DNA from 3 places in the Aureimonas sp. N4 genome. Region 2 is predicted to be linked to each of the others. Evidence: predicted binding sites of a transcription regulator. Region 2 holds the regulator's gene; each other region holds the start of a gene.
The links. The regulator LexA, encoded in region 2, represses DNA repair genes until DNA is damaged. The targets are predictions, from matches to a motif close to TGTTCNNNNTGTGTTCNG.

Region 1 (6,442 bases), on a different contig from region 2:
ATGCCCGTTGACGTCATCTACAAGACCAAGGCCACGGCCAACGGCGGCGGCCGCGACGGCGCGGCGCGCTCCGACGACGGTTCGGTCGATGTCAAGCTCGTGGTTCCCAAGGAAATGGGCGGCCCCGGTGGCGTCGGCGCCAACCCGGAGAAGCTGTTCGCCGCCGGCTATTCGGCTTGCTTCCTCGGCGCCATGCGGGCCGTCTCGTCCAAGGTCGGCGTCAAGGTTCCGGCCGAGGCGACGGTGACGGCCGAAATCGGCTTCGGCCCGCGCTCGGAAGGCGGCTACGGCATCACCGCCGACCTCACGATCGACCTTCCTGGCGTGGACCGTGCCGAGGCCGAAAAGCTGATCGCCGCCGCGCACGAGGTCTGCCCCTATTCCAACGCCACGCGCAACAACGTCAATGTCGGCCTGACGTTGGCCTAAGCGCGGCGCTCATGTGAGCGCAAAGCTTGCCTGAGCTCTCGTCACGACTCGAGGCCGGGGCGCGTCCGCGCTCCGGCCTTTTTCATGGCCTTCTCCATCACACCCGCCTTGAACAGGCCGGGGGGATCGGGCAGACCTTCACGCCATGACCGAAGCCGAACCGCTCCTGCGATCCGTTCTCTTCGTGCCCGCCGCCAATGGCCGGGCGCTGGACAAGTCCGCCACGCTGAAGGCCGACGCGCTGATCTTCGATCTGGAGGATTCGGCGGCCGATGAGGAAAAGGACGCCGCGCGCGAGCGCCTGCGCGCCCATCTTCTCGCCCGCCCGCCCGGTTCCATCCTGCGTGTCGTGCGTATCAATCCGCTCGCCACGCGGCATGGCACGGAAGACCTCCTGATGGCGCGCGGGGCTCGCGTCGATGCCATTCTCCTGCCCAAGGTCGAGGGGCCGCGCCAACTGCACGAGGCCGACGACGCGCTGGTGGAAACCGACGCGCCCCAAAATCTTCGGCTCTGGGCCATGGTGGAAACGCCTCGCGGCGTGCGCCATGCCGCCGACATCGCGGAGGCGCGCCTGCGCCACCGGCTCGGCGCGCTCGCGATCGGGCCGAACGATCTCGTCTCGGCCGCCAATCTCCAACTCTCCCCCGGCCGCCCCGAACTCATGCCCTGGCTCGGACCCGTTCTCGTCGCCGGCAAGGCGGCCGGCGTTCCCGTGCTCGACGGCGTCTGGTCCGATCTCACCGATATCGGGGGCTTCGAAGCCGAATGCGCGCAGGCGCGCCGCATGGGCTTTGCCGGCAAAACGCTTGTTCATCCCGCGCAGATCGCGGGCGCCAACGCGGCTTTCGGGCCATCGAGCGAGGAGATCGAGCGCGCCCGCCGCCTCGTTGCCGCCTTTGCCGCGCCTGACAATGCCGGGCGCGGCGTCATCCGCCATGAGGGGCGGATGGTGGAACTCCTACACTTACAGGCGGCCGAGCGCTTGCTCGCCCGCGCCGCTTCGATCGAGGAAAGAACAAATCCATGAAGCTCTATCGCCTGCTCACCGGCGTGGACGACGCCGCCTTCTGCCACAAGGTTTCGCTGGCCCTCTCCAAGGGCTGGGAACTCGCCGGCAGCCCGGCCTATGCGTTCGACGCAAAGGAAGGCGTCATGAAATGCGCCCAGCCCGTCACCAAGATTGTCGAGGGCAAGGACTATGATCCCGCGATGAAACTCGGCGAGCAATGAGCCCGTTCGGTCTCGGCCGTCTGGGTCTGCGGGCCGGACGCGCAGGGCTGCGGTCTGGCGAAGCGGCGCTTCGCGAGGGCGAAGCCGGCTTGCGCCAAGCGGAAACGGCTCTGCGCGCGCTGGGCTCGCTCCGGGGCGCGCCCTTCGATCTTGGTGCCGAAGTGTTGCGCCGAGCCGGCGCTGCGGTCCGCACGGGACAGGACGCTGTGCGCCAAGGCGACGAAGGCCTCGCGCGCGGCGAGGAGGCGCTGCGTCGGGCCGAAGAGCGGTTGCAGCGTCGAAGCGCGCCCCGCTCTTGAGGCGCTGGGGCCGGGCGCTCTTCGCCGCCGGAGTGGCGCTTGCCGCAAGCCTTGGCGGCCTCGCGCTTCTGGCGCTCGCCATCCCGCGCGCGCCCGAAGTCCGCTTTCCGCCACCGGAAGCCGGCGAGGAACGGGTCGTGCTGCTGGCCGCCAACCCGATCCACACCGACATTCTCCTGCCCGCGACGCCGGATGTTTTGGCACGCTTCGGTTTCCTGGCCGGCGACGGGCTGCCGCTGGACGATCCGCGTGTCGGCGCCATCGCGGTCGGCTGGGGCGGGCGCGCCTTCTACACGCAGACACCGGAATGGCGCGACCTGACGGTGGGAGCACTCTGGCACTCCGTCACCTATGACCGCTCGGTGCTGCATCTCTCGCTCGCCCCCGCGCTGACGGGCGAGGAGCCCGGCCTGCGCCGCCTGACATTCAGCGAGCCGGCCTTTGAGGCCCTGCTGCGCTTCATCGAGGCGAGCTTCGCGCGCACCCCATCCGGCGCGCCGGAGATCCTGCCCGGCTTCTCCTACGGCCCCTATGACCGCTTCTACGAAGCGCGGGGCGGCTTCAATCTCCTGTTCGGGTGCAACACCTGGACGGCGCAAGCCCTGCGCCAAGCCGGCCTCACTACCAGCCTCTGGTCCCCCTTGCCCCCGCTGCTTTTGTGGGGGCTGGACTGGCACGAGGCCAAGGTCTTGGGGTGATCAATCCGCCTCGGCCTCCAGCGCTTCCATATCGTCGTCCGACAGGCCGAAATGGTGGCCGATTTCGTGGATCAGGACGTGGGAGACGAGGGCGCTGAGGGTTTCCTCGTGCTCGGCCCAATAGTCGAGGATCGGGCGGCGGTAGAGGAGGATGCGGTTGGGGAATTCGCCCGTCGCGCCGACCGCCATTTCCGCCACGGGCCGGCCTTCGAAGAGGCCGAGAATATCGAAGGGGCTTTCGAGATTCATCGCCTCGACCACCTCGTCCTCCGGGAAGTCGGCGATATGGAAGCGGATCTCACCTGAAAGCGCGCGAAATTCGGGCGGCAGCTGCGCATAGGCGTCGAGCGCCAAGGCCTCGATCTCCTCCAGGCTCGGCGCCATGCGCTGGCCCCAGTCCCCCGCCTGATCGCGCTGACCCATCGCATTCCCTTTCCCAGTCCCACGAAGCTCATCGTGTCGTGGCATATCGCGGCGCACCCTGCGAGCCCGCTTCGGCTCACGAATGCGCGCGGACGCGCATCTTTCCCTATGAGAGACCCAAGCCCCCGGTTTTCCACAGGGCCGAGCAAGAGCTGTGAACAAGGAATGTAATCCTTGATGCTGATCGATTGACTCGAATCGGCAGCTCTGGAATTCATAGGAACATAGAGGGAACAGATGCCGTTTCGGACAAAGCCTCAGGGCTGACGAGGGTTTGTCCGAAGGAGACGTTCATGTCGGGGGTCCAACCAAAAGCCGCCTTTGCCGCGCCTTGGGATGAGGGGCCGGTGTCTGACAGATGTCTGGATTCATCCAGAGAAAACAAGGCTTCGTCAAGCGTTTCGGCGGACCCTCTATCGTCTGCCGACGCCGCGGGCGCGACCCCGGACGGGCGGCAGCTCGACACCCTGCGCGAGGCGATCCGCCGGATCGAGCACCGCCCGTCCGAGACGTGGGATACTCCCCGTAAAGCCAGAACAGACGGTCCGGCACAAGCCGAGATCGAAAAAGCGGAAGAGGAATTTCGTCCTTCTTTGCCCGTCTGCCGGCTCGGCGCGGACAGGATCGACCAAGCGCTCGGCGGTGGCTTTCCCGAAGCCGGCCTGTCGGAAATCCGGGTCGAGACCGTGCGGGACGGAGGCGCGGGGCTCGGCTTCGCCTTGGCGCTCGCGGTGCGTTTGGGCGCGTCGCCTCGGCGCCCGCTCGTCTGGATCGCGCCCGCCGCGACGCTGACGGATGCCGGCTATCCCTATCGGCCGGGGCTCGTCGCCTTCGGGCTCGACCCCGCCGCGCTGGTGATGGTGCGCGCGCGCCGGCTGGAGGACGCGCTCTGGGCGGCGGAAGAGGCCGCGCGCTCCGGCGCGCCGGCGCTGACGCTTCTGGAGGTGCAGAACAACCCCGCCGCGCTGTCGCTGGAGGGCTCGCGGCGGCTGCACTGGCGCTCGCGCCACGCGGCGCGGCCGGTTCTCGTTCTGCGACAGGGCGGCTCGGCCGAGACCACCGCCGCGCCCTTGCGCCTGCAACTTTCCGCCGCGCCGGCGGGCCGCGTGCCGGGGCTGGAGGCCCATTCCTGCCTCGGCGCGCCCGCCTTTGCCGTAGCGATCGAAAAATCCCGCGATGGCCGTCTTGGCCAATTCCATCTGGAGTGGAACGTCCATGAGCGTCGATTCGTCCAAGCCGAGCGTGCCGCCGCGCTTTCTCGCCCTGTTCTTTCCCCGCCTGCCGACGGACCGGCTGCGACGGCAGAGATTCGGTCGCTCCTGGCGGCTCGAGACGGAGGGAGCCGAAGGGCCGAGCCTCGCCGCCACGCCTCCTGACCCGAGCGCTGGCACGCCCGTCCTGACGCCGCGCTTAGGCGCGGGCAATGGCCATCGCCCGCCGGCCACCATGCCGCCCGCCACGCTGCGCCCCTCGCAGCGCGAGCTCGCGCCCGGCGCCGAGGTGCTGCGCCCGCTCGCCCTTTATGAACGGCAGAACGGCGCCGAGCGGCTCGTGGCGCTCTGCGATCTGGCAGCTCGGCTCGGTCTGCGTCCGGGGCTGGGCGTCGCCGAAGCGCGAGCGCGCTTTCCCGAACTGGAGCTGTGCGAGAGCGACCGCGCGGCCGACCGGCACCTTCTGGAAGCCTTGGCGGACGCGGCCGAGCGTTACACGCCGCTGGTCGCGCTGGATGGGCGGCAGGGGCTCGTGCTCGACATTTCCGGCTGCGCGCATCTTTTCGGCGGGGAAGGGGGCCTGTGCCGCGAGGTGCAGTTGCGGTTTCGCGCGCAAGGCTTCGCGCTCGGCTGGGGCCTCGCCTCGCATCCGGCCCTCGCCTCCGCCCTGGCGCGGCACCGGCCGGGCACCTGTCTGCTGGAGGGAGCCGAGCCGCCCGTCCTGACGGCGCTGCCGATCGCCGCGCTGCGGATCGGGGCAGAGGAGCGCGGGCGTCTCGCCCGGCTCGGCCTTGCGACCATCGGCGACCTTCTGGCCCTGTCGCGCGCGCAGCTCGCGCGGCGTTTCGGCTCGGCGCTTCTGGCACGGCTCGACGCGTTGACCGGCCGCCATCGCCCGCCGATCGAGCCGCGCCGCTTTGTGGCCTCGCTGACGCACGAGCGGCTTCTCTTCGAACCCGTGAGCCTGTCCGACGATATCCTGCGCATTGCGAACCACTTGGCAGGTCATCTCAAGCCCGAGCTGGAAGCGCGGGGGCAAGGCGCGCGGCGGCTGGAGCTCACGCTGTTTCGCGTCGATGGACGGGTGGAGCGGCTTCCCGTGCGCAGCGCCCGCCCCTTGCGCGATCCCCGGCGCATCGAGCGTCTCTTCGCCGAGCGGCTGAAGGGGATCGGCGACGATCTCGATGTCGGCTTCGGCTACGATCTCCTGCGCCTGTCGGTGGTGGAGACGGAGGCGATGGCGGAAGCGCAAACGAGCCTCACGCAAGAGGAGAGCGCGCCCGAAGCCTTGGCCGAACTTCTCGACCGCCTGTCCACGCGGCTCGGCGAAACCGCGCTGTTCTCGCTGGAGCCGGACGAAAGCCACCGGCCCGAACGCGCCCAGCACCGCGTCCAATGGCTGAGCGCGTCGGAGGCGGGCGGCTCGGACACGCCGCTCGCCCCCCGGCCGCTCCGGCTTCTCGTGCCGCCCGAGCCGGTGAGCGCCACGGCCGAGGTGCCGGACGGGCCGATCCGCCAGTTTCGCTGGCGGCGCGCGCATTACCGCGTGGAGCGGATCGAGGGGCCGGAGCGCATCGCGCCCGAATGGTGGCGCGAGGATGCCGCGCCGGAGCGCGACTATTTCCGCGTCGAGGACGAGGGCGGCCGGCGCTACTGGATGTTTCGCGAAGGCGCGCGACCGGACGGCGCGTCCGGCTGGTTTCTGCATGGGCTCTTCGCGTGACATCGGGCTTCCTGCCCCCCGGCCCCGGCTTTTGCGAGATCGGCGCGGCCTCGACCTTTTCCTTTCTGCGCGGCGTCTCGCAGCCGGGCGAGATGGTGGTGGCTGCCCAGGCGCTGGGGCTGGGCGGGCTGGGCTTGGCCGATCGCAACAGCGTCGCGGGCGTGGTGCGCGCCTATGATCAGGCGCGGCTCATCCAGATGCCCTTCCGCGCCGGGACGCGCCTCGTGTTTCAGGACGAGACGCCCGACCTCTTCGCCTATCCGCGCGACCGTGCCGCCTGGGGGCGACTTTGCCGGCTTCTGACGATCGGGAACCTGCGTGCGCCCAAGGGTGAATGCCATCTGACCCTGGCCGATCTCGTCGAATGGGGCGAAGGTCTCAGCCTCGCGCTGCTCGCGCCGGAGGAACTCGGTGGCGACGGGCAGG
Region 2 (6,442 bases):
TGGCGCCGTCCGCACCATGAATGAGCGGAATATGCGCCATGATGGGCACGTCCCAGCCCATCGCCTGATAGATCAGGGTCTGACGTCCGGCATTCGTCAGGTGATCGTCGCCGCGAATGATATGCGTCACGCCCATGTCGTGATCGTCCACGACGACGGCGTGCATATAGGTGGGGGTGCCATCCGAGCGGAGCAGGATGAAATCATCCAAATCCTTGTTCGGAAAACGAACGTCTCCCTGAACCACATCGCGAACCAAGGTCTCGCCGTCTTGCGGCGCCTTGATGCGGATCACCGGAGCAACGCCGGCGGGGGCCTCCGAGGGGTCGCGGTCGCGCCAGCGGCCATCGTAGCGCGGCGGGCGCTTTTCGGCTTTCGCCTTCTCGCGCATTTCATCGAGCTCGGCGGGGGAAGCGTAACAATAATAAGCCTTGCCAGCGGCGACCAGTTCTTCCGCCACCTCGCGATGCCGGGCAGCGCGAGCAAACTGCGACACAGGCTCACCATCGGCTTTCAGGCCGAGCCAGTCGAGACCTTCGATGATCGCCTGAACCGCCGCGTCCGTTGAGCGCTCGCGGTCCGTATCCTCGATCCGCAGCAGCATCGTGCCACCCATGCGCCGGGCATAGAGCCAGTTGAACAGGGCCGTTCTCGCGCCGCCGATGTGAAGGAAGCCTGTCGGCGAGGGGGCGAAACGTGTCACCACGCGGTCGGTCATTCGTCTGCCTTTGAGAGCGGGGCGCGACTCGCCGCAGGCCCCGGTTGGGATGCGCCTGTCCGGACAGACCGGGCTGCGCTTTCGTTCTCCGGTGTGTAACATACGCCTAGAAGGACTCAAGGCGGAGCGCCCGTGCCGGCTTCAACGCCTGATGCACCGATGCCATCGACATCGGATCTGCGGATCGACAAGCCGGGTGGGCGCTCCGAGCAGAGATGGGGGCGCAGCCGCAATTCTTTGTTGCGCCTGAAAGCCTGGCTGGCCGATCAAATCCAGATCGAGCAAGAGCAGCGCTCGTCTTTCGCGTTCCTTCCGATCGGGACCATGCTGGCGATCGGTTTGATCTATGGATGCGGCTGGCGCCCCTTTGTCTGGCTCGCGCCCGCCCTTCTTGCGCTGTGCTGGCTTGCTTCGAGGGTCTTCGAGGCTAAGCCTTTCATGCGGTCGCTGCTTCTCCTGCCTCTTGGCTTCGGTTTGGGGCTGGGTGCGGGATGGGTGGAACTGACCACGACACAAACGGTCATGTTGTCTGGGAATGCCACGACACGCATTATCGGCGTAGTGACTCTGCGGGAACAGAACGATCGCGGGCGCTATCGATACACGATCGATGTCGAGCGAACGGAGCGGCCGACCCTTTCGCGTCCGCCGCAACGCGTTCGCGTTCTCGTATCGAGCCGACACGAGCCCTTGCCCATCGGAGCCCGCTACGCCGGGCTGGTGCGGCTAAGTCCGCCAGCAGGGCCAGCCTTTCCCGGCGCTTATGATTTTGCCTTCACGCCGTTTTTCGATGGTACGAGCGCGTTCGGCTATTCCTTGGGCCCTCCCAAGGTCTCCGAAGAGGAGGAGGCGGTACCCAGCGGCCTGATGGGCCAAGTCGCAAGCCTTCGTCTTGCGATCGGCGAACGCATCCGCGCCGTGTTGCCAGACGAACGGGGAGCCGTCGCGGCGGCCTTGATCAATGGCGAACGGGCCGGCATCCCCAAGGACGTCGAAGACGCGCTCCGTGCGACGGGTCTTGCCCATGTCCTCTCGATTTCCGGGTTCCACATGGCACTGGTCGCGGGCATGACCATGGTCGTTGTGCGAGGCGCGGCTGCCGCTTTTCCGGCCATCGCCCTTCGATGGCAGACGAGGAAGATCGGCGCGGTCCTGGCCTTGGGGGTCACCGGCTTCTACTTCCTATTGGCCGGGGACAATGCCGCCACCGAACGCTCCTTCATCATGATCGCCATCATGCTGGGCGCGGTTCTGGTGGATCGGCCTGCACTGACAATCCGCAACGTCGGTATGGCAGCGATGGCGGTGATGCTGATCTCTCCGCACGCCCTAATGACCGCTACATTTCAAATGTCTTTCGCAGCAACCGCCGCTCTCGTGGGTGCATACGGCGCATACTCTCGCTGGTCGAACCAGTCCGACGGTAAGGCAAGCGATCACGCTCGCTTTCGAACACTCGCGCTTTTGCTTCTCGGCGCGTTTCTGTCATCCCTGATCGCGGGTGCGGCGACCGCACCCTATGCGGTCTATCATTTTCAGCGAGCCGCTCCATTCGGCCTCGTGGCCAATGTTCTGGCGACGCCGATCTTTTCGTTCTGGATCATGCCGCTCGCTCTGGCTTCGGTCTGCCTGATGCCCTTTGGTTGGGAAAGCATGGCGCTGCATCCCATCGGTTGGGGGCTGGACGTCGTATTCTGGCTGGCGAAAGGCCTGGCTGAAGAATTACCGGACTACGCCGTGGGCCAGATCGGCCTCGCAAGCCTTCTCAGCCTCACTATGGCTTTGCTCGTCCTGTCGTTTTGCCAGAGCGCGATGCGCTGGCTCTTCGTTTTGCCATTGACGCTCGGCTGGGTGTTGATCCCACCGACCAATCGACCCGAGCTTCTGATTGCGGAGGATGCTCGGGATATCGCGGTGATCGGCCAGGATGGATCGACCATTGATCTGCGCAAGCGGCCCAATCGCTTCATCCACGATCAATGGCAACGCGCATTTCAACTTCGATTGCCACCGTCTCGTACCCCTCGGAAGCAGTTCGAATGTTCAGGCGATATCTGCCGCGCGACATCGCGGTCAGGCCTCCGCATCGCATGGAGCGACAAACTGGAACGTATGGGAGAGCTTTGCGACAGTGCCGACATCGCCGTGATGGCGCGAGCGCCCCGCATGACGTCGTGCCGTTCCGGCGCGAAGCTCGTCACGCTTCGCACTCTCCGGCAGACCGGCGCTCTTTTGCTTCCCTCCGCAAACGGAGCGCAATGGACCCTTCAACCCTCGATCGCTCGGCCCTTCAACGAATGGAACGTGCATCGATCGGCCCCATGGCCGGAAAGCGAAAGGCGAAACCAGCGCTCCGAACCCGGGCAGGTCGGGTTACCTCATCGTTCTAGTGATAGCGCCGAATGAGCCCGACAAGACGCCCTTGAACCTTGACCCGGCCCGCTTCCAAAACACGCGTCTCATAGGCAGGATTGGCGGCTTCCAATTCCACGACGGAGCCTCGCCGACGAAAGCGCTTGAGCGTCGCCTCTTCGTCGTCGATCAGAGCCACGACGATCTCGCCCGCTGTCGCCGTCTCAGAACGCTGGATCAGAACCGTGTCTCCGTCCAGAATGCCCGCATCGACCATCGAATCGCCTTTGACGTCCAAGGCGTAGTGTTCACCGGAGCCGAACATCTCGACCGGGAGGGCGATGGACCGGCTGTTTTGTTGGATCGCAGAAATGGGAACGCCTGCAGCAATGCGTCCCATGACCGGTACGGGCATCGAATCATTGGCCGGTTCCGCTCTCGCCAGGACCGGCTCGATTCCGGCACGCTTCGGAAGAGGGATCACTTGCCGCGAGATCGACGCTTCCGACGCCGTCGGTACCGCCAAACCGCCGTTCGAATCCTTGCCACTCAGGGAGTCCGGCAGGCGCAGGACTTCCAAAGCCCGAGCCCGATTGGGGAGACGCCGGATAAAGCCCCGTTCCTCCAAGGCGGTGATGAGACGATGGATTCCCGATTTGGATTTCAGATCCAGGGCCTCCTTCATCTCGTCGAAGGAGGGAGGAATTCCGACCGATTGCAAACGGTCATGAATGAAAAGAAGCAATTCATGCTGCTTGCGGGTCAACATCGCGCGAATCCGGACAAAACAAAACCTGAACAAACCCTATCTGTTCTGTTTGTGTTCTGCAAGGAACTCCATCACGTCAATCGAACGAACTCGCAGGTTTCTCCCGGCTGGGCGGCGGCGGCATGAGGGGGACGAACCAAAAGGGCATCGGCGGTCGCGAAGACACTCAGAAGCGAGGAGTCCTGCCGAGCAAGCGGCATGAGGACCGTTCGTCCGTCGTCGTCTTGTTGGATCGTTGCGCGCATGAAGTCCGCCCGATGGTCATTCTCGAAAACGGCCGCACCGAGTGTTCCGGTTTCGTATCGGACGCGAGACGGGCGCCCGGCGAGACGTTCCACGAGCGGCCGGAGAAACAATTCCGCCGTTACGAGGCTCGACGCCGGGTTGCCGGGCAGGCCCAGGAATCGCATCCCCTCATGGCGACCTGCCATCAGGGGTTTTCCCGGTCGCATGGCGACCTTCCAGAAATCCAGTTCGACACCGCACTCCCGCAGGACCGGCGCAACAAGATCATGATCACCGACCGAAGCTCCGCCGATGGTCACGAAAACGTCGATTCCCTCGGCTCTGGCATTCTCGAAAACCTGTCGCAAGGCCGCTCGATCGTCGGGGACGATGCCATAGGAGATGGCGTCGCCACCCGCCGCGTCCACGATGGCCGCGATACCGAAACCGTTTGACGCGACGATCTGCGAGGGACCAGGGCGCGTGCCGGGCCAGACCAGTTCGCTGCCCGTCATGACGATCGCGATCCGGGGGCGAGCGCGAACGGGCACAAAATCGTATCCGGCGCTTGCCGCGAGAGCGATGGAAGCAGGGCGCAAAACGACCCCATCCGCTAGAACGGGCTTACCTGCTTGGAAGTCATTGCCGGCAGGGCGGATATGGCGTCCCGGCTGCACAGGCTCCAGCACGATGACAGTCGAAGGGTCGGGACGTTCTGTGTTTTCCTGGATTACGACGGCATCTGCCCCTGCGGGTACAGGAGCACCGGTAAAGATCCGTACGGCCTGATTTGCCGAGACCGTCCCCTCGAAGGCTGCGCCGGCAGCCGCTTCGCCAATAACGCGAAGTTCCGTTGCCGCAGAGCGCAGATCGTCGGCACGAACGGCGTATCCATCCATGGCGGAGGCATCGAAGGCCGGTTGCGTCAGCCGAGCCACGAGATCGCCCGCCAGACGCCGACCGGCCAGAGCGTCGAGCCCGACCTGCTCGATACGCCGAACGGGTTCGGCGTCCGTCAGCAACCTCGCCAAAGCCTCTTCGACTGGAAGGAGGCTCACTCGGCGCTCCACGCACCCGATCGGCCGCCGGCTTTTTCCAACAACCGGATAGCGCTGATGGTCATGCTGCGATCCACCGCCTTCGCCATATCGTAGATCGTGAGGCAAGCCACCGAAACGGCTGTCAACGCCTCCATCTCGATTCCGGTCTTGCCACTCACGCGGCAAGTCGCGGTGACGCGAATGCCGGGAAGAGCCGGTTCGAACTCCAGTTCGACCGACACCTTCTCCAACATCAGGGGATGGCAGAGAGGGATCAGATCATGGGTCTTCTTCGCGCCCATGATTCCGGCGATACGCGCGATCGCCGTGACATCGCCCTTCTTGAGGCTGCCTTCTCGAATCAGATCGAGCGTTTCGGCCTTCATCAGCACGAGCCCTTCGGCGCGAGCCGTTCGGATCGTTTCGGCCTTCTCGCCGACATCCACCATATGGGCGGAGCCATCGGCGGCGAGATGCGTCAGGGATGGTTCGCTCATGCGCTATGAGAATCTCCGCCAAACAGCAACCTGCGCGTCGCCGCCTCGACATCGTCGTGCCGCATCAGGCTCTCGCCCACGAGGAAGGTCCGAATGCCGGACGCGGCCAGCCGAACGCAGTCCTCATGACCATTGATCGCGCTTTCACCGACGACGATCCGGTCAGCGGGAACGATGCGCGCCAGTCGCTCGCTCGTCCCGATATCGGTTTCGAAGGTCCGCAGATTGCGATTGTTGACGCCAAACAGCGACGATCGGAGCTTGAGCGCCCGTTCGGCCTCCGTCTCGTCATGCACTTCCAGCAACACATCGAGACCGAGTTCGATCGCGGCGCACTCCAGTTCGTTGGCCAGCGCATCGTCCACGGCAGCGAGAATGATCAGAATAGCGTCCGCTCCCCAGGCGCGAGCCTGCGCCACCTGATAGGTATCGAACAGAAAGTCCTTGCGAAGCGCGGGCAGGGCGGTCGCACCTCGTGCCGCCGTCAGATATTCTGGGGCACCTTGAAAGGACGGAGCGTCGGTCAAAACACTGAGACACGCGGCGCCCGCGCGCTCATACGCCTGCGCGATCGATACCGGCTCGAAATCAGGTCGGATGAGCCCTTTGGAGGGGCTCGCCTTTTTCACTTCCGCGATCAGCGCGAACTGACCGAGCGAATGCTTGCGCCGCAGCGCATCGGCAAAGCCCCGAGTCGGCGGCAGGTCACGAATGACGCTTTCAAGAGCGGACAGGGACATCACGCGCTTCGCGTCAGCGATCTCTTCGCGCTTGTAGGTTTCGATCCTTTTGAGAATGTCGGTCACGACGGTCTTCTCCCGATCTCTTGTGAGGTTGTCAC
Region 3 (6,442 bases), on a different contig from region 2:
CGCCGGCGGCGGACAATTGCCCCTCGACAGGCTGTCCGTTCACCTGCCCTCGAACATCGCTCACCACCCAGTCAGGGCCGAACCAGCGAAGCTGCGCCCCGCCTTCCACCGGCAGCGCCTCGAGCCGCTGGCCGGCTGCGATGCCGAGCGTCGTCAGCCAAAGCGCTGCGTCGTCACTGCTGAGGGTCAGGCGGCCGTCGAGCGAGCGAAGCCCGGCCGGCGAGAGCGCCGCCGTCCCCTCCAACGCCATGCGGCTGCCGGGCGCTTCGCCGCTCAGCGACACCGCCGCGCCCTCGCCAGGATTGCCGGAACTGGTGAGGCGCACCGACAAGGGACCGGGCGCGCCGAGGTCGAGCGCGGAGATGCCGAGCTGGCCGAGAAGCTCCACCGGCTTTTCGTTGCGCAGCCCCATCTCCAATCCGAAGCGGCCGTCCTTCCAGGCGGCGGCCAGACCGTTTTCGAGCGCCAGCCGCACGGTGAGATCGGTTCCCGCCGCTGTGCCCGCAAGCTCGGCCACAAGATCGGTGCGGCCCGCGATTGCGGTGGGTGAGACGGTCCCGCTTAGAGACAGAGGCCCGAGCGAAGCCGCTCGCGCGTCGGCCAGTTGCAGAAGCGGGCTGTCCGGCAGGCGCGCGCGCAGGAAGGCGAGGAAGCGGGCCGGCTCATCGGCCGAAACATCGAGGCTGAGATCGGGCACCGGCGCGCTGGAAAGGTTCGCGACCGTGCCTTCCACATGAAGATCGGCCCTGGCCAACCCGTCCGCGTCGAAGGAGCCGATATCAAGAGCGTCACCCGAGAGCGCCATATCCGCCTCGACATGATCCGCCACCACGCCAGCGTAGCGCATCGGGCCGGCGGCCCATTGCAGCTCGATGCGCTCGGGAACACCGCGCGCCGGCTGCGGGCGAAGCCGGGCCAGCGCCAGCAGCGGTTCGAGATCCACCGCACCGCCGCGCAGCTCCGCATTGGTTGTGACGCCTTCCGGGCGCACCGTGCGGTCGATCGCGCCGCGCAGCGTCTGGCCGCCGAGATTGAGTTCGAGATCGTCGAGGTTTTGTTCGCTCGCGGTCAGATTTACCTTGGCCTGGAGGCCGGCTTGATCGAGCTTCGCCAGCGCGGGGATGCCGCCCAGCCCGGCCCAGCCGAAGAAGCTCGCCGGCTGGCGCGCCGCCACCAGAAGCGAGCCGCGAAAGCCCGGCTTGGCGCTAAGATCGGCGAGGCCGGATGCTTCCACCAGGGTGCGGCCGGGAAACTCGCCGCTCAGCTTGTCGATCGACCAGCCCTCCTGCGAGGGCGAGCCGGCAAAGCTGACTTCGCGGATCGACGTGTCCCCGATCGTCACGATCGGCAGCGACAGGCGCAGCCGGCCGGGCAAGGGGCTGGCGGGAAGGCGCGCCAGCGCTTCACGAATGCCGGCGATTCGCTCCGACAGGCTCGGGACCGTGCCGCTCGTGCTGTCGGCGGGCGCGAGGCGGTCAAGATCGACTTCCTGCCCGGACAGATCGATGTCGAAATGCGGAATGGGTCCGAAATTCAGGCTCGCCGCGCCGGTGACGAGATAGGGCGCTTCCGCCGCCCCGACCGAGGCGCGCAGATCGGACAGAGCGACGAGTTGCGGCGACAGCGTGAAACCCGCCTGCATCTGGATCGGGGGCGTGGGCGCGCTCCCGGTCTCGCCCTGCCCCGCCGCCCGCTCCTTCTGCACGGCCAAAGGCGTGCGGAACGTCATCGTCCCGTCCAGCATGGGCTTGCCCGGCACGCGGGATGCGGTCCCCGACAGGCTGACCGACAGGCTCGGCGCGTCGGATTCGGCGGTGACGCGCAGAGGCAGCGTCCCGTCGCCGGGCGCAACCCCGGTGGAGAGGCTGACGCGCAGGAGCCGGCCGTCGAGACGCAGCGTGCCCGCGCCCGTGATCGGGCCGAGCAGCGAGCGGGCCGAGAGATCGGCGTCGATGTCGCTCAGTTGAATCCGCCGATCCACCCGTTGATCGGTCAGAGCAACGGAGCCGCCGGCGATCCGCACTTTTTCGAAGACCACCGGCAGATTGGCGGGAAGCTGCGAGGCGGCGACGGGCCAGCGAACCTGTCCGGCCTTGTCGATATCAAGCGACAAATTGGGCCGGTCCATCTCCGTGTTGAAGATGCGGACCTCGCCAGACAAGAAGGGCGCCAACTCGGCGTCCATCCGAAACGCACTCAGCGTCAGGATCGGATCGCCGGCATCCCCCACCACCACGTCGTTGAAGGCAATGGAGGGGAAGGGCAAAAGCCGCGCCGACACCGCGCCGCGCACTTCGACCGGCTGGCCGAGCAGGCGCGAGGTTTCCGTCTCGAAGGCCGAGCGATAGGTTGTCCAGTCCACGAAGCGCGGGCCGACCCAGAGCGCCAGAAGACATGCGATCAAGACGCCGCCAAGGATGATGAACAGCCGCAAGCCCGCAGGTCCCTTTGTGTCGAATCATTCGGGCCGCTGGCCCTAGCTTTCAGAAATCCTAACAGTTTTGCCGCTCGCCGGTCATGCGGCTTGGCGCGCGGCGGTTAAGATCGCGCTGTGGAAGCCCCTCTCTCTCCACAAGGGCGGGGCGACGTGCCACCCGCTCCTCCCCTCTTTGCCGCAAGGCCGCCGACATGTTCCCCTAGTGTTCCCTGCAGAATCCATTAAGTAGTCGGCATGACCGAACTCTCCGATCCGTCCGCCCCCGGCCCGAAGAAGCCCTCCGGCATCGCCGCCCGAGCCCTTGCGGCGCGCGGCGGGCCCGTGGCTGCGCCCGCGCCCGACTATCTCGCGGGTCTCAATCCCGAGCAGCGCGCGGCGGTCGAGACGACGGAAGGGCCGGTTCTGGTGCTGGCCGGCGCGGGCACCGGCAAGACGCGGGTTCTGACGACGCGCATCGCCCATATTCTCAAGCTGCGCCTCGCCTATCCCTCGCAGATTCTGGCCGTGACCTTCACCAACAAGGCCGCGCGCGAGATGAAGCAGCGCATCGGCCTTCTGGTCGGCGGCGAGGTGGAAGGGATGCCCTGGCTCGGCACGTTCCACTCGATCGGCGTCAAGATTCTGCGCCGCCATGCCGAACTGGTGGGGCTGAAATCGAACTTCACGATCCTCGATACGGACGATCAGATCCGCCTGATCAAGCAGCTGCTCCAAGCCGAGAATCTGGACGACAAGCGCTGGCCGGCGCGCACCTTCGCCAATCTTCTGGATGGCTGGAAGAACAAGGGACTGACGCCCGACACAATCCCGGAAGGCGATGCGCGCTCCTTCGGCAACGGCAAAGGGCGCGAACTCTACCGCGCCTATCAGGCTCGCCTCTCCACGCTGAACGCGACGGATTTCGGCGATCTCCTGCTCCATCCCATCGCGATCTTCCGCGACCACCCGGACATTCTGGCCGATTATCACAAGCGCTTTCGCTACATTCTGGTGGACGAGTATCAGGACACCAACGTCGCGCAATATCTCTGGCTGCGGCTTCTGGCTCAGATGTCGGATTCCCGCCGGGACGCCGGCCAAAGCGCCGTGAATGTCTGCTGCGTCGGCGACGACGACCAGTCCATCTATGGCTGGCGCGGCGCGGAGGTGGACAATATCCTGCGTTTCGAGAAGGATTTTCCGGGCGCGACCGTGATCCGGCTGGAGCGCAACTATCGCTCGACCGCTCATATTCTGGGCGCGGCCTCCGGCCTCATCTCCGTCAACGAGGACCGGCTCGGCAAGACGCTGTTCACCGACCTCCACGATCCCGAGCACGAGAAGGTCTCGGTCAATGCGGGCTGGGACTCGGAGGAGGAAGCGCGCACGATCGGCGAGGAGATCGAGCAGCTTCAGCACAAGGGTCATAAGCTCAACGACATGGCGATCCTGGTGCGCGCCTCGTTCCAGATGCGCGAATTCGAAGATCGCTTCGTCACGCTCGGCCTGAATTACCGCGTCATCGGCGGTCCGCGCTTCTACGAACGGCTGGAGATCCGCGACGCGCTCGCCTATTTCCGCTGCGTCTGCCAGCCGGCCGACGATCTGGCCTTCGAACGTATCGTCAACACGCCCAAGCGTGGCCTCGGCGATGTGGCGATCAAGCTCCTGCATGAATATTCCCGCGCCAAGGGCCTGCCGCTTCTGGCCGGCGCGGCCGATCTGGTGCAGGGCGACGAGCTGAAGCCGCGCCCGCGCGCGGCGCTGGCCGAGGTCGTGCGCCATTTCGACCGCTGGTCCGGCCTTCTCTCGACCACGCGGCACACCGATCTCGCGGAAATGATTCTGGACGAGTCCGGCTATACCGAGATGTGGCAGGCCGACCGCTCGGCCGAAGCGCCGGGGCGGCTCGAAAACCTGAAAGAGCTGATCCGCTCCATGGACGATTACGAGAGCCTGCCGGGCTTTCTCGAACATATCGCCTTGGTGATGGACGCCGAACAGAACGCCGAAACCGACGCCGTATCGATCATGACGCTGCATTCGGCCAAGGGACTGGAATTCGAGACCGTGTTCCTGCCCGGTTGGGAGGAGGGCCTGTTTCCGCATCAGCGCTCCCTCGACGAGGGCGGTCGCTCCGGCCTCGAAGAAGAGCGCCGCCTCGCCTATGTCGGGATCACGCGCGGCAAACGGCGGGTGAAGATCACCTTCGTCTCGAACCGGCGCATCCATGGCATGTGGCAATCCACCATTCCCTCGCGCTTTCTGGACGAGTTGCCGGAAGATCATGTCGAGGTGATCGAGGCCTCCGCCTCCTATGGCGGCTACGGAGCCGGCGGCATGGGCGGCTATGGCGCGTCGCGCTGGGACGCGAACGCCTTTTCCGCCTCCTCCTATGGCACCCCCGGCTGGCGGCGCGCGCAGGCGGCAGGCGGCATGGGCGACACCTATCAGGGCGGGCGCGGGCGCAAGATCGAATATAACGAAGGCGGCGTATCGGGCTCGGGCGCACGCGCGGCCAGCACGGCCGACAAATATATTGCGCGGGATGGTGGGGCAGGCTCTCAGGGGCGCAGCGGCTTTGCAGGGCGCATGGACGACGCCTTCTCGGCGCAGCACTCGCGCGGCTCCAACCAGCCGCCGCGCAAGGGCGGCGGGCTCTACTCCTCGGCGCAAAGCGGCGGGCCGCGCGAAATCGAAGGAACGCTGGTCGCGAAATCGGTGTCCGACGAAGCCAGCCCCTATGGTGTCGGCGACCGCGTGTTCCACAGCAAGTTCGGCAACGGAACGGTGTCGCTCGTGGAAGGCAACAAGCTGACCGTGGATTTCGACCGCGCTGGCCAGAAGCGGGTGCTGGACGGGTTCGTCACGCCAGCTTGACGGCCTTCACCTCAGGCGGCCAAACGGATCTGCCGCGTCGTCCCTGGGGGTGGGCATACGAAAAACCCGCCCTGCTCCCGAAGGCGCAGGGCGGGTTTCGTCTGTTCAGAACGACGGTAGGATCAGGACACGCCGGCCATCAGCTCATGGACACGGCGCAGATAGGCTTCCGCCTGCCGGGCGCGGGCTTCGGCCTCTTCGGCGCGCTGCTCGGCCCGCTTGGCGCGAACGCTCGTTTCCCACTCGTTGTATTCGGAATTGCGCAAGGCGACTTCCGCACCGGCCAGCTTCTCGTCGGCCGCCTTCAAGCGCTCTTCGAGAACCTGAATCTGGGCCTGGGCGCGCTGGTGCTCCTCGGCCGCGCGATCGGCCAAGGCGCGGTTCTGCTTCTCCAATTGGGCGAAGCGCTTTTCGTAGCTGCGGATCGTGCCCGCTGCCTGCTCCACCATGGAAAGCGTCTGTGTCCAGTCCCCGCCCGGCGCGTCGACCGGCATGGTTCCGGTCATGGGCTCGATCAGCTCGCTGGATGCCGCCACCGCGACCGCGCTGCCTTCATTGGCCGGCGCGGGGATTTCGCCCTCGCGCAGCGGCAGCGGCTCGGCGCCGCGGAACATGGCACTGAGCTCTTCGGCCGTGGTGTCGAACAGGGCCGAGGGCGCGTCCGGCTGGGCCACATCGATCTCGATTTCGCCGGCCAACTCGTTGCGGATCGCGCTCATTCTTCGTCCCCTTCACGATTGCTGAGGAAAGCGGCGCGCAGATCGGCCTCGACCTGCGCATCGCTGTCCGATCCCATGACCTTGCTGAAGCTGCCGATGATGGCATCGTGCATCTTCGCCAACCAGGCTTCGGCCTCGCTGGCGCGGGCCTCGGCGCGCCGCGCGCGGGCCTCGGACTCGGCCAGCCGGACTTCGGTCTCGTCCAGTTGCTCCTGGAGCGCGCGGATTTCCTCGCTCGCGCGCTCGGCGTCCAGCCGGTGCTCGATTTCCATCTCGGTCGCGCGTTCGTCGCGAATGCGAATGGCTTCGCTGGCTTCGCGCACGAGATCGAGCGCGGCCGACCAGTCGCGCTTGGGCTCCGCGCCGGCCGAAACCAGCGAGAAATTCGGCTCGCCGGTTCGCTCGTCCGCCGCGTCGGCCAGACTCT

Region 1: AUL28_RS01090 (metallopeptidase family protein) is a predicted target of LexA. The motif match lies at 3,301-3,318, and genes of this name have one in related genera.
Region 3: AUL28_RS03955 (ATP-dependent helicase) is a predicted target of LexA. The motif match lies at 2,630-2,647, and genes of this name have one in related genera.

The regions. Positions count from the first base shown of each region.
Region 1 is NZ_BBWS01000003.1:2,562-9,003, forward strand. It holds gene AUL28_RS01065 (organic hydroperoxide resistance protein) at 1-429, shown strand; gene AUL28_RS01070 (HpcH/HpaI aldolase/citrate lyase family protein) at 575-1,459, shown strand; gene AUL28_RS01075 (DUF1737 domain-containing protein) at 1,456-1,662, shown strand; gene AUL28_RS01080 (hypothetical protein) at 1,659-1,961, shown strand; gene AUL28_RS01085 (TIGR02117 family protein) at 1,958-2,659, shown strand; gene AUL28_RS01090 (metallopeptidase family protein) at 2,660-3,082, opposite strand; gene AUL28_RS01095 (ImuA family protein) at 3,676-4,458, shown strand; gene AUL28_RS01100 (Y-family DNA polymerase) at 4,529-6,016, shown strand; gene AUL28_RS01105 (error-prone DNA polymerase) at 6,013-6,442, shown strand, end outside.
Region 2 is NZ_BBWS01000042.1:84,113-90,554, forward strand. It holds gene gltX (glutamate--tRNA ligase) at 1-718, opposite strand, end outside; gene AUL28_RS13010 (ComEC/Rec2 family competence protein) at 959-3,124, shown strand; gene lexA (transcriptional repressor LexA) at 3,105-3,839, opposite strand; gene AUL28_RS13020 (molybdopterin molybdotransferase MoeA) at 3,911-5,122, opposite strand; gene moaC (cyclic pyranopterin monophosphate synthase MoaC) at 5,119-5,601, opposite strand; gene trpC (indole-3-glycerol phosphate synthase TrpC) at 5,598-6,407, opposite strand; gene trpD (anthranilate phosphoribosyltransferase) at 6,404-6,442, opposite strand, start outside.
Region 3 is NZ_BBWS01000010.1:110,889-117,330, forward strand. It holds gene AUL28_RS03950 (AsmA family protein) at 1-2,434, opposite strand, end outside; gene AUL28_RS03955 (ATP-dependent helicase) at 2,672-5,296, shown strand; gene AUL28_RS03960 (hypothetical protein) at 5,419-6,015, opposite strand; gene AUL28_RS03965 (hypothetical protein) at 6,012-6,442, opposite strand, start outside.